Linked DNA regions of Thermochromatium tepidum ATCC 43061. The protein of the gene in region 2 binds, or shares a complex with, the protein of the main gene of each other region. Links are inferred from orthologs where the notes say so. Each region holds a gene or a part of one and is shown on either strand. Other genes may lie near its edges.

Region 1 (14,497 bases), 230 kb from region 2 along the record:
ACGAGGCCTTGGAGATGATCGAGCGCGACCCACCGACCCTGGTCAGTCTCGACATCAACATGCCCGGCATGAGCGGACTGGAGACCGCCGGGCGCATCCGACTCCACAACCCCGATATCCGGGTCGTCATCTGCACCGCCAACATCCAGGACTATGTGCGCCAGGCGGCCGAGAAGGCCGGCGTGCACTTTGTCTCCAAGCCGATCACACCCGAATCCGTGGTGCGCATGGTGGCCTTCTTCGAGGAATGAATCGGTGTCCGAACTCAGCGAGCTCCATCGCGATGCACTCAGCGAGCTGTTTAACCTTGGGGTTGGGCGCGCGGCACACAGCCTCAGTCAGATGGTGCGCGACGAGATCGAACTGTCGGCGCCCTTCGTCGATGTGATCCAGGCCCATGAAGTGAGCGCTGTCCTGATCGGCTCGGAGTTCAGGGAACTGAGCATGGTGACCATCGACTTTGAGGGGCCGTTCGTCTCTAAGGCCATCCTGCTGTTCCCAGAGCGCAATGCGCTCGCCATCCTCAGCAACATGCTCGATCCGGATCTGACGCCTGAGGAGGTCTCAGAGTTCGAGCAGGAAGCCATGTGCGAGATCGGTAACGTCATCCTCAACGCCTGCATGAGCGCGCTCGCCGACGAATTCGGCATCGAGCTGTACGGCAGTCTGCCCAAGCATTATTTCAGCGACACCGATTCATTGCCGATCTTCGTCGGCGGCAACGCCGAGCAACGGCTTCTCTTGCTTCAGATCCAGCTCACCATGCGTCAGCAATTGATTCAGGGCCATCTGGTGTTTCTAATGGGCGTCGGCTCACTACTGGATCTGCGCAATTGTCTCGATGCGTATCTCGATCGGCTTGGAATGCGTTGATGGACATCGAACTCGGCGCTCAGTTGATCGACAGCCTGCAGGTCGGGCTGATCCTGCTCGATCATGAGGGTCGCGTGGTGTCCTGGAACGGCTGGATGAAGCGCCACAGCGGTCTTGGACTCGCCGATGTCGCCGGTCGGCGACTCGCGGAACTCTTCCCCGAGGTGAGCGGCAGCCGCCTGGAATCCAGCATCTCGGACACGCTGCGCTTCAAGCTCTCATCCATGCTGGCGCCGAACCTCAATCCAAACCTGCTTCCGCTCTACCATCGAGCGGCGGATCGCCAGCGCGACCAGCGCATGTATCAGCTCATCTATGTCACTCCGCTGCGTCATGATCACTGCGCCTGCCTGATCCAGATCCATGACATGACGTCCGCTCTGCGCCGCGAGCGGCGTCTGCGCGCCCAGTCGACACGCTTGATCGAAAGCAGCTATCAGGACCCGCTCACGGGTGTCGGCAACCGTCGCCGCTTCGATCAGGATCTGGCGCAGCGTTTCAGACAGGCCAAAGACAGGCAGCGCTCGATCGCCCTGCTCATGATCGATGTCGACAACTTCAAGGCCTATAACGACCACTTCGGCCATCAGGGCGGCGACGCCTGCCTGATCCAGGTGGCGCGGACACTGCGCGATGGTTTGCGACGCGATGGCGATCGGGTCTCGCGCTATGGCGGCGAGGAGTTCGCGATCTTGCTGGCCGACACCGATGGACCATCAGCCTGCGCGATCGCCGAGCGGCTGCGGCTGACCATCGAACAGCTCAACCTCCCTCACCCCGCCGCCCCCGGTATCGGCCGGGTCAGCATCAGTGTCGGTATCGCGGCCATGGTGCCGAGCGACGAGCAGTTCTGCCACATCCTGGTCGCTCAAGCCGATCTCGCGCTCTATTCGGCCAAGGATGCCGGGCGCAATTGTTGTATGTGGTATGACCCGGCGACCAGCGGGGCGCGCGCCCTGTCCAAATGCAACTCGGACAGAGGACAAGGCGCCGATAAGCCATTCACCAGCGAGCCGCTACGCGGCGCCCTCGCCGACACCCTGGCCTAGCCGGCGTCGAGCACCTGCTCAGCCCAATCACCCAAGGCATCGAGAATCGCCAGCTTGGCCGGATCCTCAGCATGGATCTCAGCCAGTTCGGCACGCCGTGCCTCATACTCATGGATCTGAAGACTGGAACCGCCCTCAGGGTCGGTGAGGCGCGCGAGGCGGTAGGCATCCCAGTCCTCGCGTTCCTGTGGACTCAGGGTCTCTGGCCAGTTGCGGGCGCGATAGCGAAACAGCAGCGTGCCGAGACGCGGGTCGCTGAAAGACGGCGGCGCCGTTGCCAGTTGGGTGGGGTTGGAGCGCAAGACCTGATCGCAAGCACGACGGTCGGCATCGGAGAGGAAACCACCCGAATAGAGCATCAGCTCAGGGTCGATCTCGGCCGGAGGCGGTCGTTGATGGACCTCGCGCACGCGCTGTTCGATTTCGCCGGCTAAATTCGCAATCCAGCGCGCATACCACACGACTCGATCGGGATCGATCTGCCAGCACTCGGCGCTTTGCGGGGTCAGGGTGGCAAGCGGTGCGAGCATGGGCGCATGATTGACATGCACGGTCTTGAGCGGGACGCGCTCGACGCCTGCGGGGAGATCCTCGCTCGGCGTGAAGAGCCGGCGCCGGATCTCGTCCACCGAGAGATCCAGGAGCTGCGCCGGATCGGCGCGCAGATCGAAACAGATCACGCCATTGCCGTTGGTCGGATGGGCGGCGACCGGAATGATCGGCGCGATACAGCCGAGCGCCGCCGCAAAGCGCGCCGAGACATGCAGCAAAGGTCGGCGTTCATCGAGCAGCGCACGCACCCGGCGTTTGTCACGCAAGCTTAGGGCATAACTGAACAACCTGGGTTGGGCAGTACGCAGTCGACGCGCCAGGGCGATGGTCGCGCGCACATCGGCCAGGGCGTCATGGACCTGACCATGCGGGATGCCATTGGCCTCGGTCAGATGCTCCAGCCGGAACGAGGTCGTGCCCTCATCGCTGCGCGGCCACTCGATCCCTGCAGGACGCAACGCATGCGCCAGCCGTAGCACATCGATCAGATCCCAACGCGAGTTGCCGCAGCGCCATTCGCGTGCATAGGGGTCGAGGAAATTGCGGTAGAACAGATGCCGGGTGACCTCGTCGTCGAAGCGCAGGCTGTTGTAACCGACGCCACAGGTCCCGGGCCGGCTCAGCTCGGCATGGATGGCGCGCGCGAACTCGGCCTCGATCAGACCCGCGCGCGCGACGCGCTGAGGTGTGAGACCCGTGGCCAGACAGGCCTCCGGATGGGGAAGGACATCCTCGCTCGGACGACAGAAAAGGATGAGCGGGTCACCGATCTCGTTGAGATCGGCATCGGTGCGGATCCCAGCGAATTGACAGGGCCGATCGCGGCGCGGATCGGCGCCCCAGGTCTCGTAATCGTGCCAGTAGAAGGTCTCGGGCATGGGCCGGACCCCCAGGTCTGGAGGTCGGGCTTACACCTTCTCGCGGATACGCGCGGCCTTGCCGGTGAGATCGCGCAGATAGTAGAGCTTGGCGCGGCGCACGTCGCCCTTGCGCTTGACCTCGATCGCGGCGATCGCTGGGCTATAGGTCTGGAACACCCGCTCCACGCCCTCGCCGTGTGAGATCTTGCGCACGGTGAAGGATGAATTCAGACCGCGGTTACGCATCGCGATGACGACACCCTCGAACGCCTGCAGGCGCTCGCGGTTGCCTTCCTTGACCCGGACCTGGACGACGACGGTGTCGCCTGGGGCGAAATCCGGGATTTCGCGGGTCATCTGCTCTCGTTCGAGCTGCTGAATGATGTTGCTCATGGTTTTCTTGGCTCCTGTTCTCAGCCGGCGCCACCCTCGCGATGGGCCAGTATGAATTCATCGAGTAATACGCGCTCGGTCTCACTGAGACCGCGGCGCTTAAGTAGATCCGGGCGGCGCCGCCAGGTCCGTCCCAGCGCCTGCCGCAGCCGCCAACGCTCGATGGCGGCATGGTCGCCGCCGAGCAGCACGGAGGGAACCGAGCCTTCCTCGATCCGCTCCGGGCGGGTGTAATGTGGGCAATCCAAGAGCCCATCCATGTGAGAATCCTGCCGCGCCGAGTCGGCATGACCGAGCGCACCCGGCAACAGACGGATGACCGCGTCCATGACCACCATCGCCGGCAGCTCACCACCGCTCAGGACATAGTCGCCGATCGACCATTCCTCATCGACATGGGCCTCGATCAGGCGCTCATCGACCCCCTCATAGCGCCCGGCAAGCAGGATCCAGCCCGGATATGCCGCGATCTCGCGTATCGCGGCCTGGTCCAGCACCCGACCCTGAGGAGACAGATAGGCCACGCGGCTCTGAGGTGCCGCTGCCCGCGCGGCCCGGATCGCTGCGCGCAGTGGCTCGACCTTCATCACCATCCCCGGACCACCACCGTAGGGACGGTCGTCGACGGTGCGATGGACATCGTGCGTGAAGTCGCGCGGGTTCCACAGATACAGCTCGGCCAGACCGCGCGCCAGCGCCCGTCCGGTCACACCCTGATCCGAGAGGATGCGAAACAGATCCGGAAAGAGCGTAATGACGTCGAAGCGCATGAACACAGACTCAGAACGCGGGATCCCAGTCAACCCGGATCAGACCGCGGTCGAAATCTACGTCCAGGATCACGTCGCCCCAGAAAAAGGGGATCAGACGTTCGCGCTTACCCTGGACGACCAGCACGTCGTTGGCACCGGTCGAAAACAGATGCGAGACCCGTCCAAGCTCGACATCGGTCTGGGTGACGACGGTCAGACCCTCGAGATCGATCCAGTAAAACTCATCCGGGCGCGGCGGCGGAAGCTGATCGCGTCGGATCGCGATCTCCTGCCCGATCAGTGCGGCGGCCTGGTCGCGGTCATCACAGCCCTCTAGTCTGGCGATGAGCCCCTTGCCGTGCACCCGCCCCTCGATGAGGCGCCGTGAGACAGCCTCCGGCCCCAGCAGCCAGGGCGAGTAACTCAGGATGCCCTCGCGTGGATCGGTCTCGGAATAGACCCTGACCCATCCCTTGACGCCATAGAGCCCCGAAACGCGCCCGAGCACGACCCGAACGGATGACGACGCCCCAGACACACCGACTGACCTAAAATCAAACAGCCGCCGCCGCGCGCTTTGCCTGCTTGATCAGCTGCTTGGCACGATCGGTCGGCTGCGCCCCCTGACGGATCCAGTGCTGGGCGCGCTCGGTATCGAGCCGCAGCGGGACCTCGCCGCCGCGCGCGTTCGGGTTGAAGAACCCAAGACGCTCGATGTAACGACCATCACGCTTGGAGCGGATATCGGCGACGACGATGTGGTAGAAGGGGTTCTTTTTGGAACCACAACGTGACAAACGAATCTTAACCATGTGCTGTCCTGGCTCAAGAGCTCAATGGAAGGCCCGAAGAAGACCTTCGGGTAAACGCGCAAATATACAGAATTGCGCGCAAAATGGAAGTCCGGAGTTGACTCAGCGACCTGGGATGACGCAAAACACGCATTGCCCGGAAGGACGCCGGCCCGTATCCTCCCCCATCGACTCCCCATTGATTGTGTGGGAGCGGCTTGAGCCGCGATTCGGGGAGACGCGATTGATTCAGTGTCCCTTAGGGAACTTAAGCGTACATGTCAGTCAACGCCTGGCTCAAAGCACAACGACCGCTGGCGGACAGGTCGCTCGTGTCGGCGATCTGGCTCAACACCGCCAATGGCCTTCTGGCCATCAATCAGGCCTGGGCGTTGGCCGTGATCCTGGATGCCGTGATCTTCAAGGACGCCGATCTCACCGAGGTCCGTTCCTGGCTCTGGGGTCTGCTTGCGCTCTTCGCCACGCGGGCACTCATCGTCTGGCACGCCGAGCGCGCGGCCTTCCAGGCCGCGGCCTCGGTGCGGGTCAAGCTGCGCGATCAGGTCTATCGCCATCTGCAACGGCTCGGCCCGGCCTATCTCTCTGGACAGCAGAGCGGCGCCCTGATCGAGACCCTGACCAAGGGCATCGATGACCTCGAAGGCTATTATGCCCGTTTCGTCCCGGCCATGGCCCTGGTGATGATCCTGCCCCCCGCCATCCTCGTGGCCGTGATGCCGATGGATTGGCTTTCGGGCCTGATCATGCTGATCACAGCCCCCCTGATCCCGCTGTTCATGATCCTGATCGGTTCGGGGGCTGAGGCGCGCAATCGGCAGCAATGGCAACGGCTCGCGCGCCTGGGCGCGCACTTTCTCGACGTCATCCAGGGTCTGACCACGCTCAAACTCTTTGGCGCCAGCCGACGCGAGATCGAGATCCTTGCCCGCATCTCGGATGAATACCGCCACAGCACCATGCAGGTGTTGCGCATCGCCTTTCTTTCCTCAGCGGTGTTAGAGTTCTTCGCCAGCGTCGGGATCGCCCTGGTGGCCGTCCTCATCGGCTTTCGGCTCTATGACCTGGCGTTGCCGGTGCCAGACTGGATCCCAATCCCGAACCTGACCTATCTGCAAGGGTTGTTCGTGTTGATGCTCGCACCCGAGTTCTATGCCCACTTGCGCCATCTCGGCACCCAATACCATGCGCGCCTGGGCGCGGTGGCGGCGGCCGAACAGCTGGTCCAGATACTGGACACCCAACCGAGTCAAATCAATCCGGGTAAGGAGCCATTGGCAGCGACCCCTCCGTTCGGGGTGCGGTTCGATGAGGTGTCTTTTAGCTATGAGCCGGGGCGCGAGGTGCTTAAGGGTCTCAGCCTCGAGATCCCGCCGGGGCAGTGCATCGCCCTGATCGGCCCCAGCGGGGCGGGCAAGACGACCGTCATCAACCTGTTGCTCGGCTTCCTGGTCCCGACCCGCGGGCGCATCCTGATCGGCTGGCAGTCGCTCGCCGAGCTCGACCTGGACGACTGGCGCCGTCATCTGGCCTGGGTCCCGCAGCAACCGCGGCTGTTCCAGGGGACCATCGCCGACAACATCCGGCTCGGGCGACCCGAGGCGGATCTGGCGACAGTGCGCGCGGCGGCGCGGCGGGCCCGGGCGGACGCCTTCATCGAGACCCTGCCGCTCGGGTATGACAGCCCGGTCGGCGAGCGTGGTACAGGGCTGTCGGGCGGGCAGATCCAACGCATCGCCCTGGCGCGCGCCTTCGTGCGCGACGCGCCTCTGGTGATCCTCGATGAGCCCACCGCCAACCTCGACCCCGAGAGCGAGCGTCTGGTCCAGGAGGGCATCGCAGAATTGGCCCGTGACCGCACCCTGCTGGTGATTGCCCATCGGCTCTCGACGGTGCGCCGCGCCGATCGCATCCTGGTCCTCGATCAGGGGCGGCTCATCGAGCAAGGGACACACGACGAACTGATCGCTGCCGGTGGGTTTTATGCGCGGATGCTCGCTGCCCAGGGTCCGCTTCAGCAGGGGGGATGCGGTGGATGAACGAACTACGTCCTCTCTGGCGACTCTTTCGCCCCTATCGCGGCTGGATGCTGTTCGGGACCCTGGTCGCGCTCCTCACCCTGCTGGCCAATGTCGCCCTCATGGCCGCCGCCGGTTGGTTCTTGACTGCCATGGCCACCGCTGGTGCCGCGGGCGTGACCATCAATTATTTCACCCCGGCGGCCTTGATCCGCGGCAGCGCCATACTCCGAACCGTTGGACGCTATGGTGAACGGCTCATCAACCATGAGGCGACCTTCCGGCTGATCGCCGGCCTGCGCGTCTGGTTCTACCGACACCTCGAACCCCTGGCCCCGGCACGGCTTCAGCAGTATCACAGCGGCGATCTCTTGAGCCGCATCCGCGCCGATATCGATGCGCTCGATACCCTCTATGTGCGGGTGTTGATCCCGCTGGCGGTGGCCGGTCTGAGCCTCCTGCTGTTCACCGGCTTTCTGCTCTTTCACCATCCAGTCCTTGCGCTCACCGGTCTGGGCTTCTGGCTGCTCGCTGGGGTTGGGCTCCCGCTCTGGTCGCAGGTGCGGGGTCGGGAGCCCGGACGCCGGATCGCCGCAGACGAGGCGGCCTTGCGGGCAGCGGTGATCGATGGCGTCCAGGGTCTGGCCGAACTCGGGGTCTATGGCGCCGCCGAGCATCAGGCCCAGCGGATCGCGACACTCAGCCGGGACCTGATCGCCGAGCAGGGGCGCTTGAGCAGCGACCAGGGGCTGACCCAGGCCGGCGTCGGGCTGTGCGCCAACCTCAGCCTGTGGCTGCTGCTGTGGATTGCCATCCCCCTGGTCGATGACGGACGGCTCATGCCGCCACACCTGGCGATGCTGGCGCTCTTCACCCTCGCCAGCTTCGAGTCCGTCGCCCCCCTCGCCCCGGCATTCCAGATGCTCGGGCGCACCCAAGCCGCCGCGCGCCGACTGTTCGCCATCGTGGACACCAAACCGGCGGTGAGCGAGCCGAGCGCGCCCTCGCCCCGACCCGAACGCTTCGACATCGAGTTTAGGGACGTGAGCTTCACCTACCCGGGCGCCAGCCGTCCGGCGCTCTCTGGGATCCGGCTCGCGGTCCCTCAGGGCGGGCGTGTGGCCGTGATCGGGGCCACGGGTTCGGGTAAGAGCACGCTGTTCAATCTGCTGCTGCGTTTCTGGACGCCGGACGCCGGGAGCATCCATCTCGGTGGCTACGACATCCTGGACTTCCACGGCGATGACCTGCGCCGCTCCATCGCCGTGGTCAGCCAGCACACCCATCTGTTTGCGGCCAGCATCCGCGAGAATCTGCGGATCGCCGCCCCCGAGGCCAGCCAGGAGGCGCTCGAATCCGCCTGTCGCGTCGCCCAGATCCACGACTTCATCGCCGGATTGCCCGAGGGCTATGACACCTGGGTCGGTGAGACCGGTGTGCGGCTCTCGGGCGGTCAAGGGCGCCGGATCGCCGTGGCCCGTGCCCTGCTCAAGGACGCCCCGATCCTGCTCCTCGATGAGCCGACCGAGGGTCTGGATGCGGACACCGAGCGCGAGCTGATGCGCGCGCTCGACACCCTCATGGTCGGACGCACCGTGTTGCTCATCACCCATCGTCCGGCTGGACTGGACTGGGTCGATCAGGTCCTGGTGCTCGACCAGGGGCGCGAGTTGGCGCGCGGTGACGTCTCGGTCATCCCGAGCGCGTTACAGACCCATCTGCTGCCGCTCTAAGCGGGCGGACGGACGCAAGGCTAGGGGATCTCGGGGTAGCGACGGCGCACCGGACGCACAGTCTGGGGTTCGGTGCGTTGCCGTGGCAGAGGCGGTTGACGGAAGAACTCGATCAGGCCCAGGACCAGACAGGTCAGCGAGACCCCGAGACCGAGCGCCGAGTAGACCGCCATGTGCAGCATGCCGGCCTGCACCTCGGGCCAGTTGTTGAGACGCACCCGGACCATGTCGGGTGTCACGAAATAGGCCAGCCCCTCCGAACCGAGCGCGGTGAGCGAGTGGCGAGCCAGATGGTTGCCGAGGGGTTCACCATCGATCAGGAGTTGGAAGTGTCCTCCAGTCTGTTCCAACGGCAGGGCCATCGCGGCGGGCGTCCACCAGATCTGGGTCTCACCCCAGAGGGCGCGGCCATAGTCCATGCCGAACTGAGTCCCGGCGATTGGGGTCCCGATCAGCCCGATCATCAACAATAGATTCAGCTTGCGTCTCATATCTATCCCGAAGTGGCGGTCCAAAGGCTGAGGTCTCCAGCATATCGGGCCTCGCTGGTCAACTATACCGTTAAATGCGCTCGAATGGAGACCGCGCGCGCCCTGGATCAGAGGGCCGGGTACAATGGTCGCCCTCTTTTGTACCCCTGGAGACATCATGGCGAGATATCACATCTATGGCCTCGGCAATGCCCTGGTCGACATGGAATACGAGGTCAAGCCCGAGGATCTGGGCATCCTCGGCCTCGACAAGGGCGTCATGACCCTGGTCGACGAGCGCCAGCAGCTCGACATCATGCATCACCTGCGCGACCACCCACATCGGCGCGGCTCGGGCGGCTCGGCGGCCAATTCGATCGTCGCCTTCACCCAGTTCGGCGGTCAGTGTTTCTATTCCTGCAAGGTCGCTGATGACGAACTGGGCCATTTCTATATGCAGGATCTGATCGCAGCTGGGGTGGACACCAACCACCATAGCGAGAAGGATCAGGGTCATACCGGACGCTGTGTGGTGCTGGTGACCCCAGACGGCGATCGCACGATGTGTACATTCCTGGGTGTGAGCGGTAACCTCTCGACTCGAGAACTGGTCGTCGAGGCGCTGTGCGACTCGGAGTGGTTCTATACCGAGGGCTATCTGGCCACCTCAGATTCGGCACGCGCCTCCGTGCTCGAGGCCAAGCGCATCGCCGAGGCTGCAGGCGTCAAGACCGCCCTTTCGCTTTCAGATCCCAACATGGTCAAGTTCTTCAAGCCAAGGCTTCTAGAGATGATCGGCTTGGGGGTGGACCTGTTGTTTGCCAACGAGTTTGAGGCCATGGGTATGGCCGGATCGGACGATCTGCACCAGGCGACCGACTATCTCAAGACCCTCGCCCGCCATTTCGTCATCACCCGCGGCCCCGCCGGCGCCCTGGTCTGGGATGGAGAGCGCCTGATCGAGATCGCACCGGTCAGGGTCGAGGCGGTAGACACTGTGGGTGCTGGGGATATGTTCGCCGGGGCCTTCCTCTACGGCCTGAGTCAGGGCTTAAGCTTCCAACGCGCGGGTGATCTCGCCTCTACGGCCTCGGCCAGACTGGTGACAACGCTCGGGCCACGCCTCCCGACCGAAGTGATCCAGGCCATCCTAAAGGACTTCTGAGGTGCCGTTTGGTCGCAAAACTGCGACCGAGTCGACACATCGCGCGACCCAATAAGGCTAGCATGGCGATCAGGTATCCATGGTCCGGTTATGGGCTCCAGGCCCTTCAGGCATGACCAAGGGCTGATTCGCATGACAGGAGTCGTCCAATGTCCAGCTTCGACGCCGAATCCATCCCCTCGCCGCTCGCCATCCGCGAATATGCGCGGCTGCGCTTCGATACCGACCTGGAGGCCCTCAAGGATTGGCTGTCTGGACTCAGGGCGCGCGGCGGACATCAGGCCGGTCCGGCGCTCGTCCTGGCCTTGGAAGGTCTGCGTAAGGCCGATCTATCGGCCAGACGCCGGATCAGCATCCTGTCGCTGCTGAAGGTTCCTGTACTCAAGACCTGTGCCGGACTGCCAAAACCCTACGCAAACGAGCCCGGAGGTGCCCGCGGTCTCACCATGGAGCAGCGACTCGGACGCCTGATGTTCGTCAACCTCGATCGCGCGCTGCACCAGCTCGACAAGGAGTATCCTGTCCCGAACGAACGCCAGCAACACCAACGCCTGTGGTTGATCCGCAACCTGTTCCGCTTCGCCAACCGCCAGATCCGTTACGCGATCCAATGGAAAAAGGCCTTGCCGGAAGGCCAGTGGCGTGAGCTGCACGAGCTCTATCTCTATCTGACCTTGCGCCGGCCCACGTCGCTCTGGGATCTCGACCGACCTCCGATGACCGTCGGCGAGTTCGATCACGAGGTCCAGTACAAGACCCTGCTGCTGCTGGGCCTTGCCGCCAAGCTCAAAGACGCGCTGGCACAGAGCGAAGACTTCATGCAGGCGCTGCCGGCCTGGGCGGCCCAAACCCGATTGGAGGATCCGCACCGCCTGCTGGGCCGGATGCGCCTATTCATCGTCGAGGTCTCAGCCGACAGGCCGCCGCGCCAGCTCATGGGTAGTCTGGACACGGCCTTCCGCGGCTGGGTACTGCAACCTCCATCCCTCTATCTCCAAAAACTTGCAAGCGACCGGTTCGAGGCGGGGATTCTCGGCGACCAGATGCTCGAACTCGTCAGTCTTTGAGGCCCATGAAACTCCTCGCCATCGACACCTCCAACGAAACCTGTTCGGCTGCGCTCCTCATCGACCGGGACCTGGTTCAGGCGCTCAGCTTTGCCCCCCGCCGCCACGGTGAGCTCATCCTCGGCATGATGCAGCGACTGCTGGATCAGTCGGGTCTGGAGCTGCATCAATTGGATGCCTTAGCCTTCGGTTGTGGTCCGGGATCCTTTACCGGTATCCGCATCGCGACCGCTGTGATCCAGGGCGCGGCCTTCGGTGCCGAGCTGCCCGTAGTCCCGGTCTCGACGCTCGCCGCCATGGCCCAGGGCCAGTTCCGACGTGAAGGACAGCGTCGCCTGCTGACGGCCCTGGATGCGCGCATGGACGAGGTCTATTGGGGCTGCTATGAGATCGGCGCGCGCGATCTGGCCGAGCCGTGCTGCGCCGAGCGGGTCTGCGCGCCCGAGCAGGTCAGCTGGCCAGGGGGCGAGGGCTGGCAAGGTGTGGGTCCAGGCTGGGGGGTATATGGCGAGACGCTGACACGGCGACTCGGACCGGCCCTGAGCGGGATCAATCCGGACGCGGTCTGCGAGGCGCAGGACATCGCGCGCCTGGCTGCCGCCGATCTGGCGTCCGGTCGCTGGGTCCCGGCCGAGCAGGCGCTCCCGGTCTATCTACGCGACCAGGTCACGCGCCCGTCTCAAGGATCCCCTCAGGGGCGGCCCTGAGCAACCGGCTGGTTGTGTCGGCAGTGGCGTCTCAGACAACTGACGACATAGTACAGCAAGGTTGCACCAACCACGATAAAGGCGATCAGCGTGGCGAGGAGACGCTGCCAGGGTTCGATCGCCGAGAGTCCAAGGATCAGCCAGGTCAGAAAGGCGATGACAGCGGTGATGGTTAGGATGACGGCGAACGGCCAGAGTGGGCGGTCGCATTTGGGACAGAGATTCATTCAGGTACGGCTCCATTGGGCAAAAAGACGGCTGCCCCGGACACTCCCAAGACCAGGACGCACGGCGTGACGAAACGAGCGACGTCCGATCGCCCAAGGGCAGACAGTCTGCACCCAGAGTCGATGCGAACACATTGAAATCATTCAATTGATGACGATCGATGCAGACCACGCCAGACCCTCGTCATACACTCCTCGATCTGCTGACCCTTGCACTCGATGCCGTCTCCGGCGCGCGCTCGGTCCGGCGCGCGCTCAATGTCCGTCCGATCATCGGGCCGGTCTGGATCGCGGCCATCGGCAAGGCGGCCGAATCCATGACACTGGGCGCGCTCGAGGTGCTTGGCGACGCCTGCCGGGGCGGGATGCTCATCACCAAGCCCGGACACGCCGATCCGAGCCGTTTTCGGGATTTTGGGATCGAGGTCTATTTCGGCGGCCATCCGCTCCCCGATACCGGCAGTCTTGTAGCCGGTGAACGGCTCTTGGGGCAGCTAGACGCCCTTCCCAGCGGGGAACAAATTCTGTTCCTGCTCTCAGGCGGCGCCTCGGCATTGATCGAGGCGCCGGTCAGTGGTCTTGGACTCTCCGAACTGCGCGCACTCAATGCCTGGTTACTCGGTTGCGGATGGCCGATCGACGCCATAAACCGCGTGCGTCAGTCGGTCTCGCGTCTCAAGGCCGGCGGTCTGCTGCATCATCTCGGTGGGCATCCCGTCCGCCAACTGGCCATCTCGGATGTGCCTGGTGACCATCCAGATGTCATTGGCTCCGGGCCGCTGGTGCCCGTGCCGGATCTGGCCGATCAGGTCGGGCGACTCGCGCTGCCGGATTGGTTGAAAGACTGGGTGTTGCGTGGACTCGCCGAGCGCGGCACGCCCCCTGAGCGCGGTCCTGAGATGGAACTGGTCGCCACGCTGGCGCTGGCCAAGGCGGCGGCCGCCAAGGCCGCCGCGTCCAGTGGCTGGCGGGTCTGGCTGCATCCGGATTTTATCGCGGGTGATGCCACCGACCAGGGCCGAGCGCTCGCTCGGACGCTCATCGAGGGTGCGCCCGGTCTGCATGTCTGGGGTGGTGAGACCACGGTTCAGACCCCCGAGCATCCGGGACGCGGCGGACGCAATCAACATCTGGCGCTGGCCGCCGCGATCGAGCTTGCCGGGCGCGACGACGTCTGGCTGCTGAGTGTTGGCACCGACGGCAGCGACGGCCCAACAGAAGACGCCGGGGCCTTGGTCGACGGCGGCACCCTAAAACGGGCCGCGCTCGCCGGATTCGATCTCGATGCCAGCGCCTGCCTGAGGCGCGCCGACGCCGGGCGTTTTCTGGAGGCGAGCGGTGATCTCATCTACACCGGACCGACCGGAACCAACGTCATGGACCTGATCCTCGGCTACAAGGCCCAGCCCCCGCTCTGAGGCGATTTCCAGGAAGGGCGAGCCGTACTGACCACTCAATCGCCGCGCGTCAGCGCGTCAGATAGCCGAGCTGGTCGATGCCGAAACGGGTTGGGGTCAACCCGAGACGGGCGAAGCTGTCGTTCTCGGTGCAGACATTCCCTTCCATGAGCATCTGGATCTGATCACGTGAGATAGGGAACCAGGGAAAGCGGTCGAACAACCCCGCCGCCGCCTTGATCGCCAAGGCCGGTGCCGGAACCATCCACTTGGTCCGCCCCGAGGCGGCGGCGATGGTCTCGAGGATCGCCTTCCAGCTCAGTCGCTCCGGACCGCACAGCGAATAGGTCTGGGACTCAGTGCGCGACTCGCTGAGCGCCAACACGAAGGCGGCGGCCACGTCCTTGATACTGACCGGCGCGAGC
Region 2 (14,444 bases):
CTTGGTGACCGTGCCGTCCGTGACGAGGAGTGCGCGCAGAAAGGGGGGCAACCGGCTCAGGACGATTCGCTCACCCGTCGCGTCGACGATCTCAGCGGTGCGCGCGAAACCATCACAGCGAAAGGGCGGAGAGCTCGGCGCGGATGTGCCGCGCCCATAGTAACGATGCATCAATATAGGTCCAAAATACAACGGTGTTGGTTTGAGACATCAAGCTGGACGGATACTGGGAGGCTGATGCGTTTCCGTGTGGGCGGATGCGGAAGATCCTCGCACATATCGATTGACATGACGGCTGTATGCAGTGACTCCATCAATCAGAAAAAACTTTTCTTACAATGACTTGAGCGTTAGTTCTGCGCATGCGCGACATGGTGTCCGGCCTGAATGTAGGCCAGGATCGGCCAGGCGTTGTAAAAAATCTGCCGATCAGTATGATTGTGGGCTTGATGTCTCACCCAATTTGCCCCAAGCTTTGCGTTGGACACTGCCACCTGGATGGCACTCCAAGGCTGGGGATGTGGAACCAGAATGAGCACATCAAATCCTACTCGCTCATCACACCGATCCACTCTCATGCGTCGGATGTTTGAGCTTGGCTCGAAGCATTTACGCACCATGTGTTAACATTGGGCCGCAAGGCCCACAACTTTTGGAGAAACATCATGACCAAGATCGTCAAGGTTGCTTCACTCTCTGTTGCCGCTCTGCTGCTGCTTGGCGGCTGCACCACCGACCAGACTGCTCGCGACATGGCCCAGAAGGCCATGGACACCGCCAACAGTGCCCAGGCGTGCTGCAACTCCAACACCGAGCGTCTGGACCGCATGTATCAGAAGATCATGGGCAAGTGATTCGCTTGACCTGATCCTTGTCGGTGTCCCACGATCTGTGGGACACCTGAGTCTTCCGCCACGGCCCGCTCCACGGCCTTCCAGTCGATCACCACCCCTTCGGCGTTCGCCACCGACTCGGGAATCACCGAGCGATAGTGCTGGCGGACACTCTTCTCGCCGGTCTGCACCTCTAGATAGAGATCATCCCCCAGCCAGCCGTATTTGTAGGGCTGGTCGATGATGGCCACGGGCGTCTTGAGGTCGGCCATTCCATAGAGCTCCTCGATCGCCTCCGGATACATCCGGATACAGCCGCCGCTGACCTCCAGTCCCAGGCCCCAAGGTTGATTGGTGCCATGGATCAGATAATCCGGATTGCTTAGACGCATGGCATAGTGCCCGAGTGGGTTGTCCGGCCCTGACGGTACAGTGGGCGGCAGGATGTGGCCACGCGCGGCATGGTTGGCGCGCACCATCGGACCAGGCGTCCAGGTCGGATCCTTGCGTTTCTCGATGACTTCGAAGTTGCCTAGCGGCGTGGCCATGGCCTCCTTGCCCACACTGATGGCATAGATACGCACCTCGTTGGGTTTATTGGGTGGATAGTAATAGAGCCGTTTCTCGGCTCGATTGACCACGATGCCCTGGCGCGGCACGTTCGGCAGCACATAGGAGGCCGGCACCAGCACCTGGGTTCCCTCGCCCGGTAGCCAGGTATCGACCTTGGGGTTGGCCTGGCGCATGTCGTCATAGCCGAGGTTGTTCTGGCGGGCAATGTCCAAGAGTGTATCCTTGGCGCGTGCCGTGAAATAAAAGGTCGTGCCCACGACCGAATCGTTTGGGTTCTCCAGACGGAAGGTCTCGGCCCAGGCGCCCGGGTGGACGCCCCAGCCAAGCAGTGAGGCGCAGAGCGCCGGCACCAGCCAGGTTGCAGGGCGACCGCCAAGTTCAAGACCGCTCATAAATCTCTCTAGCTCCTGTTGTAAAGCGATGAAAAAAACCTCCCGATCGTCGCACGTTCGCAATATCGGGGTTGCCGCTCATGTAGACGCGGGCAAGACGACGCTTACCGAGCGCATCCTCTTCTACACCGGCACCTCGCACAAGATCGGCGAGGTCCACGATGGCGCGGCCCACATGGACTATCTGGTCGAGGAACAGCGTCACGGTATCACCATCACCGCCGCCGTCACCCAGGCCCAGTGGCGCGAGCATCTGATCCAGCTCATCGACACCCCTGGACACGTCGACTTCTCGATCGAGGTCGAACGCACCATGCGCGTGCTCGATGGCTGTGTCATCGTGCTCGATGGTGTCCGGGGCGTCGAGCCCCAGACCGAGACGGTGTGGCGTCAGCGCGCGCGCTTCAAGCTGCCGGCGCTGCTATTCGTCAACAAGATGGATCGTCCGGGCGCGGATTTTGAACGTTGTTTGGCGTCCGTCAAGCAGCGCCTCCATGTCGAGCCGGTGCCGATCACGGTTCCGGTGCCCGAAGTCGGCGGCGTGCTGCATTTGATCGACCGAACCCTGATTCGTTTCATCGGCGAACAGGGCGAGCAGGTCGTCGTTGAACCCTGTCCACCCGAGCTTTGGGAGCGTCATCGCGCGCTGCATGAGGCGCTGGCACTGGCTGCCGCCGAGGTCGAGGAGTCGCTGGCCGATCTGGTGCTCTCCGGCAGTGAGCCCTTGCCCGAGCAACTGCGGGCCGCCATCCGCACCGCCACCCTGGCCGGGACGCTCTTTCCCTGCTACGGCGGCAGCGCATTGCGCAACCTTGGTGTGCAGCCGCTGCTCGATGGCATCATCGACTTCTTGCCGTCCCCGCTCGACCGACCGGCGGCGCTTGCCGAGCGGCCCGACGGGACACACGAGGAGGTGGCCATGACACCAGACGGACCGCTCGCCGCGCTCGCCTTCAAGGTACAGCTTTGGGACGGGCGGCGCCATGTCTTTGTTCGTCTCTATCGCGGACGCCTCGCGCCGGGTGATGCGATCGAGTTCCTGACCGCCGACGGGCAGATCCGGCACGAACGGGTCGCGCGTCTGTTCGAGGTCGACGCCGGCAAGAAGACCAAACGCGATCTGGCCGAGGCCGGTGACATCGTGCTTTTGGCCGGACTGCGTTTTGCAACCACGGGCGATACACTCTGTACCCCGGGCCAGGTGCTGAGCCTGGAACGCATCCAGGCCCAGGATCCGGTGCTGGGTCTGGCCATCGAACCTGCGGCCGGCACCGAAGAGGACAGGCTCGTCGAGGTCCTGGACAAGGTCCGGCAGGAAGACCCAACACTGCGGGTTGAGGAGGATCCCGAGACCGGCCAGCGTCTGCTCCGAGGTATGGGCGAGCTGCACTTACAGATCGTCATGGAGCGCCTGGAGCGCGAATTCGGTGTTGGTGTCCGCGCTGGACGTCCGTCTGTGGCCACGCGCGAGACCATTACCCAACCGTCGGTGGCCGAGGCACTGTTCGCCCCGCTGCCCACACCGGATGCGCGCCAGCCCGATCCGATGGCACGCGCCGTCGTCAGCGTCCGACCACGCGCGCGGGGGCGCGGCAATCTCGTGGAACTTCAACCGCGTTTGCTCCCTGAGGGTGCTCGATTCGAAGAGACGCACCTCCAGGCGATCCGCGAGTCGATCGCTATCGCCCTGGCCAGCGGGCCGCTCCAGGGCGCTCAGGTGTTGGATGTGGCGGTCAGTGTCGATGAGATTGAGCTCTTTGGCGCCGGATCGACGCCGGCGACCACGGCAGCGGCCGTCGGTAAGGCACTGCGCAAGGCGCTGGAGAACGCGCACCCTGGGCTCATGACCCCCATCATGCGTCTGGAAGTGGTCGTCCCGGAACCGAACCTGGGTGCCGTGCTCGGCGATCTCCAGGCACGGCACGCCTTGATTCAAGCGACCGAGATCCAGGATGACCAGGCCACCATTCGCGCCGAGGCCGCATTAGAGCCGCTGCTCGGTTATGCCAACACCTTGCGCAGTCTGACTCAGGGACGCGGGCAGTTCAGTCTGGAGTTCGAACGCTTCGACCTCTAGGGAAACGCTGATTTATTCCATTCCTAGCAAAACTTTCTCGCGTAACCCATTGATTTTTTAGGAGCGGCTTCAGCCGCGATTGAGAGACACGCGATTTATTCGGCGTTTCCTTAGGCGGCGGTCCTCGGTCTAGAACGGGATGTCGTCGTCGAAATCGGCCCCGTCGCCGAAGCCGCCGCTGTCCGGATGGCTCGGACGGGCCGCATCCGGTGTCGTTGGGCGGCTGCGTGCAGGCGGTGGTGTATCTTCCAGGGGCACCGAGGAGGCGCTGCCCTGCCGGCTGTCGAGCATCTGCATGGTTCCGCCCATGTCGACCACGACCTCGGTCGTGTAGCGGTCCTGGCCATCCTGGGTCTGCCACTTGCGGGTTCTGAGCTTACCCTCGACGTAGATCTTGGAACCCTTGCGCAGATACTGCTTGACGATCTCGGCCGTCTTGCCGAAGAAGACCACGTTGTGCCACTCGGTCCGCTCCTGCAGCTCGCCCGTGGCGCGATCCTTCCAGGTTTCGCTGGTCGCCAGGCGCACATTCGCCACCGCGTCACCGCTCGGCGTGTAGCGCACCTCCGGATCGGCGCCGAGATTGCCGATCAGGATGACTTTGTTGACACCTCGTGTTGCCATCTCTCTCCTCCCACCGGTCGCCCGCAGACGCCGGTCATCGCTCTCTGTGCAAGGAACCGAGCCCAGCCGATCGCGCTCGGGACGCGCTGAAAATCAGCGCTTCTCTAGACGTTGACGGCAGAAAACCGCTGCAATCTCGTCCAATCGGTGTGACGACTGTCCACCTTGAGGTAGGCCACGCCCTCATCGACGGCGATCACGGCCTCCTTCACGCCCGGGACCTCCAGCAGTTGCTGTTCCAGACTGGAGACATCGAACCCGGCGCCCGAGGTATCGAGCGCGATCACATGCCGGCTTAGGTCCTCTGGGATCGGTAGGGTCCAGACCAGCCGCAGCCACAGCAGGGACGTCAGCCCCCCGACCAGATAGACCGCCTCGACCCCGAAGTGCGCATGCGCCAGTCCGCCGAGCAGTCCACCGAGAAAGGCGCCGATGAACTGGGCGCTGGAGAAAACGCCCATGGCCGTGCCCTTGGTCCCGGCCGGCGCCGCCTTGGAGACCAGCGCCGGTAGTACGGCCTCCAGCAGATTGAAGATGGTAAAGACCACAGCCAGCAGCACCCCGATCAGCCACAGCGACCGGTTGAACAGATAGAAGCCCAGCGTCGAGAGCCCGAGCACCGCCACCGAGCCGATCAGCACCGAGCGCACCTGGTCGCGCCGCTCGGCGAGCACGATGAAGGGCACCATCGCCGGGATGGCTACCAACACCGCTGGCAGATAGAGCACCCAGTGCTTGGTCACGGGTAGACCGGCCTCGCGCAGCGATAGCGGCAACACCACGAACAGACTGACCATGGTCAGATGCAGCATGAAGATTGCCAGATCCAACCGAACCAGGGTCGGATCGCGCATCACGCCGGCGAGCTGGTCCAGCACCGGCTGGGCATCGCGATGCACCCCCGAGTGTTGGGGGTCCGGGACCACGAAGGTCAACAATAGCATCCCGGCAAGCGCGAGCAAGGCCGTGAGCCAGAATAGCCCCGGGACCCCGATCAGCCCCGTCAGCGGTGGCCCGACCACCAGGGCGGCGGCGAAAGACAGGGCGACACTGATCCCGATCACTGCCATGCCCTTGGTGCGCACCGTCTCGCGGGTGAGATCGGCGGTCAGGGCGATGATGGCTGCTGCGATCGCCCCGCTGCCCTGGAGCGCGCGCCCGAGGATGATCCAGTAGATACTATCGGCCAGGGCCGCAACCAGGCTGCCGATCAGAAACAACGTCAGCCCACCATAGATCACCGGCTTGCGTCCGATGCGGTCGGACAACAGACCGAGCGGGATCTGGAACAGCGCCTGAGTCAGGCCATAGGCGCCGATCGCAAGACCGACCAGTAAGGGTGTGGCGCCGGGCAGGTCATGGGCATAGAGCGCCAGCACCGGCAGCACCATGAACAGCCCGAGCATCCGCGTCGAGAAGATGGCGGCGAGTCCGGCGGCGGCGCGGCGTTCCGAGGCCAACATGGGTAGGTTCGGGAGCTGAGGGTGTTTCGGTCGATTCACGGGCCGGCCTATGTCTGTCAGGAATAGCAGGATCAAATCATAAGGTGATTTCAGGGACAGTTGCACCTGTTCGCGCTGGGGCGCGACCGACAAGGGCGCTCGCCGCGGGGCCCCACTTTGAATGCCCGTCGTGCGGTTATCGTCTGGCCGCCGACCTCAGGGCTGCCAAGACGATCGCGGCACGGTATGCCTGTGCCGAGAGGGTCGTTGTCAATCGGCCTAGGGTGGTGGGTGATCATGACCCTTCGCTCAACCACAAGCCCCTGACTTTAGTCGAGGGGAATTGACCCTGAACGAGGAGATCGATCCATGAGCTCGGATCCAGCGCACGATGACAGCAAGCGTAGCGAGAGCCGCTACCGCGCCCTGTTTGAGAACATGATCAGCGCGGCCATGGTGTTGTCGCCCCATCCCCAGGGCTTTCGTATCGAGGAGGCCAACCCACAGTGCCGCGAGCTGGCCATCATCGACCTCGACGGACGTTCGGACGTCTGGTTGCACGAGGTGATCGACACGCATGAATCGCCCGAGCTACACGCCGCCGTGAAGGAGGTCGCCGCGGGCAAGGGCGGTATCCATCTCGCCGAGTTCCCCCTGGTCCGCGCCGGCCATACCCAGTGGCTGGACTGCCATGTCTTCCCCCTGGTCGGCAACGAGATCATGCTGATGATCCGCGACGTCACCGATCAGAAGGTCGCGCGCGACCTGCGTCAGGCCAAGGAGGCCGCCGAACAGGCGAGCGAGCTCAAGAGTGCCTTTCTGGCCAGCATGAGCCACGAGATCCGCACCCCGCTCAATGGCGTGCTGAGCATGATCGAGCTGCTGCGCGGATCAAGGCTCAACGATCGCCAGCGCCATTGGGTCGAGGCCATCCGCGGCTCGGGTCAGCTCCTGTTGTCGATCATCAACGACATCCTCGATTTCTCGCGCATCGAGGCCGGGCGTCTCCAGCTCGAGCACATCCCGTTCTCGCTCGGCGAGGTCATCGCCAGCCTGGTGAGCGCCACCGGTCAGCGTGCCTATGCCAAGCATCTGGAGCTGGTGCTCATCCAGGATCCAGAACTGCCCGATCGGCTGATCGGCGACCCCTGGCGACTCCAGCAGATCCTGGTCAATCTGGTCGGGAACGCCATCAAGTTCACCGAGCGCGGCAGCATCGAGGTCCGCATCGGCCATCGCGAACGTCCCGATGGGCAGCTCGATCTCTGTGTCTCGGTCCAAGACAGCGGCTGTGGGATCGCGCCCGAGCAATTGGGCCGCTTGTTCCAGCCCTTCGAGCAGTTGCGTGCCAGTGGCTGGCGTTTTACCGAGGGGACGGGTCTGGGGCTGGCCATCTGCAAGCGACTGGTCGATGCCATGGGGGGCGAGATCGGGGTCGAGAGTGAGCTCGGACGGGGGAGCCGGTTCTATTTCGAGATCCCGGTCGGTTGCGCCGATACCCAGTCGCAGGCCCCCTGGTTGTTGCCCAGGGAGTGGCGCTGTCCGACCCTGGTGTGGATCGAGCACGACCTGGTGCGGGCGACGGCGACCCATCTGCTCTCGCTGCTGGGGTTCGAGGCCGAGCAGACCGCCGAGGCCGATACGGCCTTTGCCTGGGCGCGACACCTGGATGCCCAGACCGAGACCTGTCTGGTGGTGCTCGATGATGCCTGGCTCGCCCACCTTGGTCCTCAGCTCGTAAGCGAGCTGGGACGGCGATCGGGGGAGGTGAACGATCACCCCAGACGCGTCCTGGTGCTCTATGTGATCAACCTGTTTGCCCGCGATCAGGGGGAATTGGATCGGCTCGAGACCATGGCGGATACGGCCTATGTCATCAAGCCGGTCCATCTCTCGGCCCTGTTCAATGCACTCCAGGGGCTGTTTGGCGCCGTGGATCGTCCGCCCCAGAGGCTCACCCGCAAGTCCGATGACCCCTCCTGGGAGGTCTTGATCCAGCCTCTGGGGGCACGCGAGCGCCTGTCCGGCGCGCGACTGCTGCTGGCCGAGGACAACCTCGTCAACCAGCAGGTCGCCGTCGAGGCCCTGGCCTTGGTCGGGATCGAGACCCGGGTCGTGACCAACGGGCTCGAGGCGATCCAGGCGCTTAAAGAAGAATCGTTCGACGGGGTCCTCATGGATCTCCAGATGCCGATCATGGATGGCCTGGAGGCGACCAGGCTCATCCGCCAACACCATCCCCCGGATCGGCTGCCGATCATCGCCATGTCTGCCGCCGTACTGCTCAAGGATCGCCAGCGCAGCCTCGAGGTGGGGATGAATGCGCACATCGCCAAACCGATCAATCTGCGCACCCTGCTCGAGACCCTCCTACACTGGGTCCGGCCCGCCCAGCCGCGCCCCTACCGCTCGCACCTACCGGCCCTGGCGGAGGAGTGGGCGGCAGAGGGTCTATCCTCTAGCGAGGCGGATCTGGATTGGAGCCAGGTCGAGCTGCCCGGGATCAAGGTGCGCAAGGGGCTCAACCGTCTCGGCGGCAACGGCCTGCTCTATCTGAGGTTGCTCAAGACCTTCGTCGGCCTCCACCAGCAGGGATGGGAGTCGATGCGAGCGGCCGATGCCGAGATGGCGACGCTGCGTCTCCAGGCCCATACCCTCAAGGGTGTGGCCAAGACGCTGGGGGCGGATCTATTGCACGACCTAGCCGAGCGCGTCGAACAGGCCGCCGAGCTGGAAGAACGCGCTCAGATCGAGTCGGCATTGCCCCCATTGCTCGATGAGCTCCAGAGGGTGCTCACGGGCGTGAAGGCCTTTTTGGAGAGCCTGCCGTTGGCCGATAAAACGGACGACGCACCCGCTCCGGACCGCCCCAACCCCAAACAGGCGCACCAATACCGGGCGCTGATCGCCGACTTGCTGGAACAGGGGGATACGCGCCTGCGCGATGTCTGTGCCGCCAACCGATCTTCGCTGCGCGAGTGGTTTGGGGGCGATGAGTCGGGTTATGCGCACTTCATGACCTTGATCGAGCAGTATCGTTTCGAGGAGGCGCGGCGGATCTTTCATGAGCGGGCAAACCCGCCCGAGACATCGGACGCGGTCAAACCGGAGACGGACGATCGGCGAATTTCAGCTTGATCTCCAGGATTTTGGGCTGGATGGCGAGAAAGCGATCGAGCAGTTGGGGATCGAAATGGCATCCCCGCTGCTCGCGCATCCAATCGAGTGCCTGATCCACCGGCCAGGCTTGTTTGTAAGGACGCTGTGAGGTCAGGGCATCGAAGATGTCCGCGATCGCGACGATCCGACCAGCGAGCGGGATGGATTCACCGGCCAGGCCCTGGGGATAGCCGCTGCCGTTCCAGCGCTCGTGATGGGTCAGGGCGACGGTGCGCGCCAGATCCATCAGCGCGCTCGCGTGTCGTCCGCCAAGGATCGCGGCCCCGATCTCGGGATGCCGGCGGACGAGCTCGAATTCATCGTCGTTGAGCGGTCCCGGTTTGAGCAGGATCCGATCCAGGATGCCGATCTTGCCGACATCAGTAAGATCACCGGCACCTGTTGGGTCGCAGGGTGCTCACGTAACAGCCGGCAGACCGCATAACCATCCAGACCCGGCAACATGAGGTCGAGCAGGATCAGATCGGGTCTGGGCTCGCGCCTGGCCAATTCAAGACCGCGCTCGCCATCCTGGGCGATGAGGACGCGAAACTCACCACGCAGGGCGCTATCGATGATCGATAGGGCCAGTGGGTCGTCGTCGATCGCCAGCAGGGTCCGCAGTTCGGCGCTGCGCCAAGGCGGGTGTATCTCTATGGACTGTTTCATTGAGATGGCTCCTCTACAGGGTCAGCTCCAGGATGAGCACATCGTCGTCGATCGAGTTCTGGCCCCGATGATGGCACACCTCTTCCAGCAAATCTTCGAGCGGACCCTGTCGCTCCATCAGGGCGATGTAGGCCTTCACCAGGCGCTCTACGCCGAAGGGCTGTCCGTTTGGATCGGTCGCCTCCAGTAGGCCGTCGCTGGTCAGCAGCAGCCGCGCCCCGGTTTCGACCTCCAGGGTCTGGAGGCTATCGTGCGACCTGGCGTCGGGCGCGATCCCAAGTGCGAGCGAACGCGATGCCAGTATCTCGATGTCGCCCGCAGGCGACACCAGCAACGCCTCGGGCATGCTTGCATTCGCCAGATGCAGAAAGCGCCGGTCCGCCGTGACTTCCACGATGTGCGCCGCCATGAAGCGCCCGGTCGGTAGCTGGTCATGCAGCTGCCGGTCGAGCGTCGCAATCAGGGTAGCGAGCGGGACATTGTCGGCGCATTGCTGGTATAAGATCTGCCTGACCAGGGGTCCGGCCATGGCCGCCGTCAGGCCGTGACCGGTGAAATCGCCGACCAGCACCCATTGACGGCCATCGGGGGTCCAGGCCGCCAGACAGAGGTCGCCGCTCGTGCGCTCGACCGGACGCATCAGATAGCGCAACCCTCGCCCATCGAAGGCATGATCGCGGCGCAGACGCAGCAGGATGTCCTCGATCAGGGCGCGTTCCTCGGACAGTTCTTCGACCCGCTGTTGGAGCTCGACGCGGATGCGCGCCAATTCCAGGTGGGTGGCGAGCCGGGCGCGCAGCAGGTCTGGGATGATCGGCTTGGACAGATAGTCGACGGCGCCAAGCGCCAACCCCTCGACCTCATGCTGGTGTTGGTCCAGGGCCGTCAAAAAGATCAGCGGAATCCGGCACCATTCGGGATGGGTCTTGATGCGCCGGCAGGTCGCAAAGCCATCCGGATCAGGCATCAGGACATCGAGTAGGATCAGATCGATGTTGGGCACCTGTTCCAGGATCTCGAGCGCGCGTGGACCGCTGTTGGCAACATATACCGAGTAATCGGCACGCAGGGCGGTGTCGATCTGGAGCAAGACGTCCGGGCTGTCGTCGACGGCCAGGACCCTGGCGGATGATGAGGCCGGCGAGCGGGAGCGAAAGGGCGATCGAAGAGCAATCGGGTCAGGTGCGAATGAAATATCCATGGGTACGACCCTTTTGACTATCGAGGATAATGGCACTCGAGATCAGGTAAATCAGATCCATTGTCTAAGATCTCGAAGATATACAGGATCCTTTCAGAGGGTTGCGTGACGATCCTAAGTCAGTTTCATGACACCCACCTCGGATCGCTCCTCCCCCGCTCGTCATCAGCCGGTCATAGGGATATGAAAAAATAAGGTGTCAGAGTAGATCGGAGCCGATCCGATTGTGATCGTCCTTCATCCGTCTCGATTGCCCATTTCGCTCCACCGGAGTGAGCCGCCGCACTCCCTATGACATGACGATCCGCAAAAGCGTTACCCTTGCCGCGATCCTCGTCACCCTGATGGTTGCCACGGCCCTGATCCTGGTTGCCCAGGCCAGCCATCTTCGGCTCGAGCAACGCCTCACCCAAGAGGCCGCCTCAGGCCGGGCCCTGGCCTGGAACCAAAGCCTAGAACGCCTAATCGAGCACATGCACACAGGCATGGTCGATTTCGAGCGCGACTTCGCGCTGCGCCAGGCGCTCAAAGAGGGCGATGCCCAGGCCGTGCGTCAGGCCGTCGAGGCCCTTCTCAACCTCGTAAGCGAGCAGGGGTATTTCGATCGGCTCGCCGTGTTCGACCTCAAGAACGAGCGGCTGTACAGCCGTGATGAGTCCGGCGTCTCCAGGGATGCGCAGGTCCTGGTCGAGGCCCTGGGCACCGACGATCAACCCAAGCACGGCCTTGGGCGAAGCGCCCAGGGTGAACCCGTCGCCCTACTGGCATTTCGGATGCAGGTGCGCAAAGACCCCGTCGGTGCGGTCGTGTTCCAGAAATCACTAAGCCCGGTCCTAGAACGCCTCAAGGCCATCCAGGGGGCCGAGATCTATCTGGTCGGCGCCGACGGGACGCTGTTTGCCGGCACGCGCCCGGAGCTACTGGCGCGCTTGGACCTCGCCTGGCCCGCCTTGGGCCAGATCGATCGCCAGAGCCGGCATAGCGATGGGGCCATCTATACGGCCCTGTTCCTGCCGCTCCTTGACGTCGCCGGACAGCCCATCGCGCATCTCGTCACCCTGGCCGATGAGACCCAGGCAGCGCTCGAACAGCGTCGCTTCGAGCGCCTCGCCTACGCGGGGGTGGCCCTGTTGCTGATCCTGGCCACCTTGGGCCTGTTCTATTACATGCGCCATGCCCTAAGCCCTTTGGGCGCAGCGATCGTCACCCTGTCTGCACTGGCCGAGGGCGACCTGAACGTCTCCTTCGACACCGCGCGCCAAGACGAGGTCGGTCAATTGATGCGCGCCCTACAGGGCATGGCTGAGCGCCTGCGCGACATCATCGGGCATCTACATGTTGCGAGCAGTGATCTCTATGCCTCGGCCAGCGACATGGTACGTCTGGCCGAGGACAGCAAGATCCGATTCGATCGCCAAAAGGCCGAGACCGCAACTGTCGATAACGCGGTCATGTACCTGGCCAATACTGCCCAGCAGGTCGCCGCCAACACCAGCCGCGCCGTCGAGGTGACCACCGATGCCCATCAGCGCATCGAACACAGCCGCCGCATCCTCGATCGAACCACTCAGATCATTGCAACCGTTCCATCAGACTTACTCATTCCTGCTCACACAGGAATGAAGCTGACTTCCTGCTTCGCAGAGGCCGGTTTCGTCTTGAGCGTGCGCCCAAGACCAGAGCCCGCCTCTCCACAGGCCGTCACCGAGCAATCAGCGTGTCGCTGAAAGGGCTGGCAGCCGCCAACCGAACTCTCGGCCACCTTTTTCAGATTGATCGCCGCGTTCGCATCGCGATCGTGGATACTTCCGCAATCCGGACACGTCCACTCACGCACCGACAGCGGCAAATCGTCGAGCTTGTGCCCACACGCCGAGCACGTCTTGCTGCTCGCAAAGAAGCGATCGGCCACCACCACGACGCCGCCGCGCATCGCCGCCTTGTATTCCAACTGCCGACGGAACTCGAAGAATCCCATGTCGGCGATGGATCGCGCCAGATGGCGGTTCTTCATCATGCCGCGCACGTTCAGGTTCTCGATGCAGATGGTATGAAACCGGCGCGTGAGGTTGGTGGTGAGCTTGTGCAGCGCATCCGAGCGGATGTTGGCGATCCTGGCGTGCAGCTTTGCCAGTCTGGCCCTAGCCTTCTTGCGGTTGGCCGAGCCTTTTTGCTTGCGACTCAGGCTGCGCGAGAGCCTGCGCAATCGGTCCAGCAGCGCCTTGTGGGGTTTTGGACCTGGGATGGTCTCTCCCGTCGAGAGCGTTGCGAGTGCTGACACGCCCAGATCGACGCCTGCCGCGCCTTGGTTTTCGGCCTTGGGCAGGTGCGAGGTGTCGGGCGTGTCCACGGTGATGCTGACGAACCAGCGGTCGGCCACACGGGAGACGGTGGCCGACATGAGCTTGCCAGCAAAACGCAACGACTCGCGCATGCGTACCCAGCCCAGATGGGGGATGCGAATGCGGCAGCCGTCGATGTCGAACTGGTCGTTGGTGAGCGTGAAGCGGTCGTGCACGCCCTTCTTGCGAAACTGCGGATAGCGGGCACGACCGGCGAAGAAGTTCTGGAACGCCTGACCTAACTGGATGATAGCCATCTGCGGCGCATTCTTCGTGACTTCGAGCATCCAAGGGAACTGCTCGCGCTTGATGGCGTTCAACTGGCGGCGCAATGACTGCTGCGAAGGCTTGGGCAGGCTAGGGTCGGCTTTCCATGCCTCGTACTGGCGCTTCCACTCGGCCAGCGCCCAGTTGTAGGCAGAGCGGGCTGTGCCAGCGGCGCGAGCGAAATACGTCGCCTGCACGTTGTTCGGATCGAGCGCGATGCGGTGGGCAATCAGCACTGTGCGGCCTCCACAGAGGACACACCCCCAAGAACTCGGCGGCCTCTTGGATGCTGACCATCTTGCGGACATGTAGATATTACAACATTCTCGCAAAAAAGTTAAACTATTAACGAAGCTGGTCGGGCCCTCGCTCAAGAGATCGATCAGGCGGCTGAGGCCGTGCTGGGTCTGGCTGAGCAGAGCCAATCCATGGGCAAGGTGCTTGGGGTGATCCGCGAGATCGCCGATCAGACCAATCTGCTGGCCCTAAACGCCTCGATCGAGGCCGCCCGTGCCGGCGAGCAGGGGCGCGGTTTTGCCGTGGTCGCCGACGAGGTGCGTCAGCTCGCCCAGCGTACCCAGCGCTCGATCGCCGAGATCGAGGCCCTGATCGAGGCGCTCAGAAAGAGCTCCCGCTCCGCGGTCGAGGTGATCCAGACCAATCGCGACCGCGCCCAGCAAAGCGTCGATCACTATGGCCAGGCGGTCCAAAACCTAGATGCCTTTGCCGAGGCGGTGGTGGCCCTGACCACTACGACCCATCAGATCGCCGCCGCCGCCGAGGAGCAGAGCCGCATGGCCGAGGAGATCGCCGTGGCCATCGATCAGATCGCGGCCCTGGCCCAGGATCATGCCCAGGCGGCTGA

The links.
Region 1: the proteins of ssb (region 2) and sbcB are in contact, whole or in part, in a crystal structure (PDB 3C94), measured with the Escherichia coli proteins. The link is inferred for Thermochromatium tepidum ATCC 43061 from one-to-one orthologs.

The regions. Positions count from the first base shown.
Region 1 is NZ_CP039268.1:1,924,952-1,939,448, forward strand. What follows is about bases 1,136-3,980. They hold sbcB (exodeoxyribonuclease I), read right to left. Parts: upstream 3,353-3,980; coding sequence 1,919-3,352; downstream 1,136-1,918. Other genes in these bases: E6P07_RS08770 (diguanylate cyclase domain-containing protein), read left to right, coding at 1,136-1,922; rplS (50S ribosomal protein L19), read right to left, coding at 3,383-3,727; trmD (tRNA (guanosine(37)-N1)-methyltransferase TrmD), read right to left, coding at 3,748-3,980. Also shown: E6P07_RS08760 (response regulator transcription factor), read left to right, coding at 1-251; E6P07_RS08765 (chemotaxis protein CheX), read left to right, coding at 256-873; more of E6P07_RS08770, read left to right, coding at 873-1,135; more of trmD, read right to left, coding at 3,981-4,497; ribosome maturation factor RimM, read right to left, coding at 4,508-4,987; rpsP (30S ribosomal protein S16), read right to left, coding at 5,034-5,291; thiol reductant ABC exporter subunit CydD, read left to right, coding at 5,549-7,327; thiol reductant ABC exporter subunit CydC, read left to right, coding at 7,324-9,039; E6P07_RS08810 (hypothetical protein), read right to left, coding at 9,060-9,530; E6P07_RS08815 (adenosine kinase), read left to right, coding at 9,688-10,674; E6P07_RS08820 (hypothetical protein), read left to right, coding at 10,824-11,741; tRNA (adenosine(37)-N6)-threonylcarbamoyltransferase complex dimerization subunit type 1 TsaB, read left to right, coding at 11,747-12,448; E6P07_RS08830 (hypothetical protein), read right to left, coding at 12,433-12,675; E6P07_RS08835 (glycerate kinase type-2 family protein), read left to right, coding at 12,837-14,093; E6P07_RS08840 (NAD(P)H-binding protein), read right to left, coding at 14,143-14,497. UniProt on the Escherichia coli protein: Degrades single-stranded DNA (ssDNA) in a highly processive manner.
Region 2 is NZ_CP039268.1:2,153,028-2,167,471, forward strand. Bases 2,753-5,544 are described here. They hold ssb (single-stranded DNA-binding protein), read right to left. Parts: upstream 4,500-5,544; coding sequence 4,005-4,499; downstream 2,753-4,004. Other genes in these bases: E6P07_RS09930 (elongation factor G), read left to right, coding at 2,753-3,875; E6P07_RS09940 (MFS transporter), read right to left, coding at 4,604-5,544. Outside these bases: E6P07_RS09915 (chorismate--pyruvate lyase family protein), read right to left, coding at 1-171; E6P07_RS09920 (alanine-zipper protein), read left to right, coding at 666-854; E6P07_RS09925 (L,D-transpeptidase family protein), read right to left, coding at 833-1,798; more of E6P07_RS09930, read left to right, coding at 1,827-2,752; more of E6P07_RS09940, read right to left, coding at 5,545-5,962; E6P07_RS09945 (ATP-binding protein), read left to right, coding at 6,311-9,079; E6P07_RS13925 (HD-GYP domain-containing protein), read right to left, coding at 9,042-9,464; E6P07_RS13930 (response regulator), read right to left, coding at 9,347-9,769; E6P07_RS09955 (PP2C family protein-serine/threonine phosphatase), read right to left, coding at 9,783-10,970; E6P07_RS09960 (HAMP domain-containing protein), read left to right, coding at 11,267-12,697; E6P07_RS09965 (RNA-guided endonuclease InsQ/TnpB family protein), read right to left, coding at 12,580-13,815; E6P07_RS09970 (methyl-accepting chemotaxis protein), read left to right, coding at 13,978-14,444. UniProt on the Escherichia coli protein: Plays an important role in DNA replication, recombination and repair. Binds to ssDNA and to an array of partner proteins to recruit them to their sites of action during DNA metabolism. Acts as a sliding platform that migrates on DNA via reptation.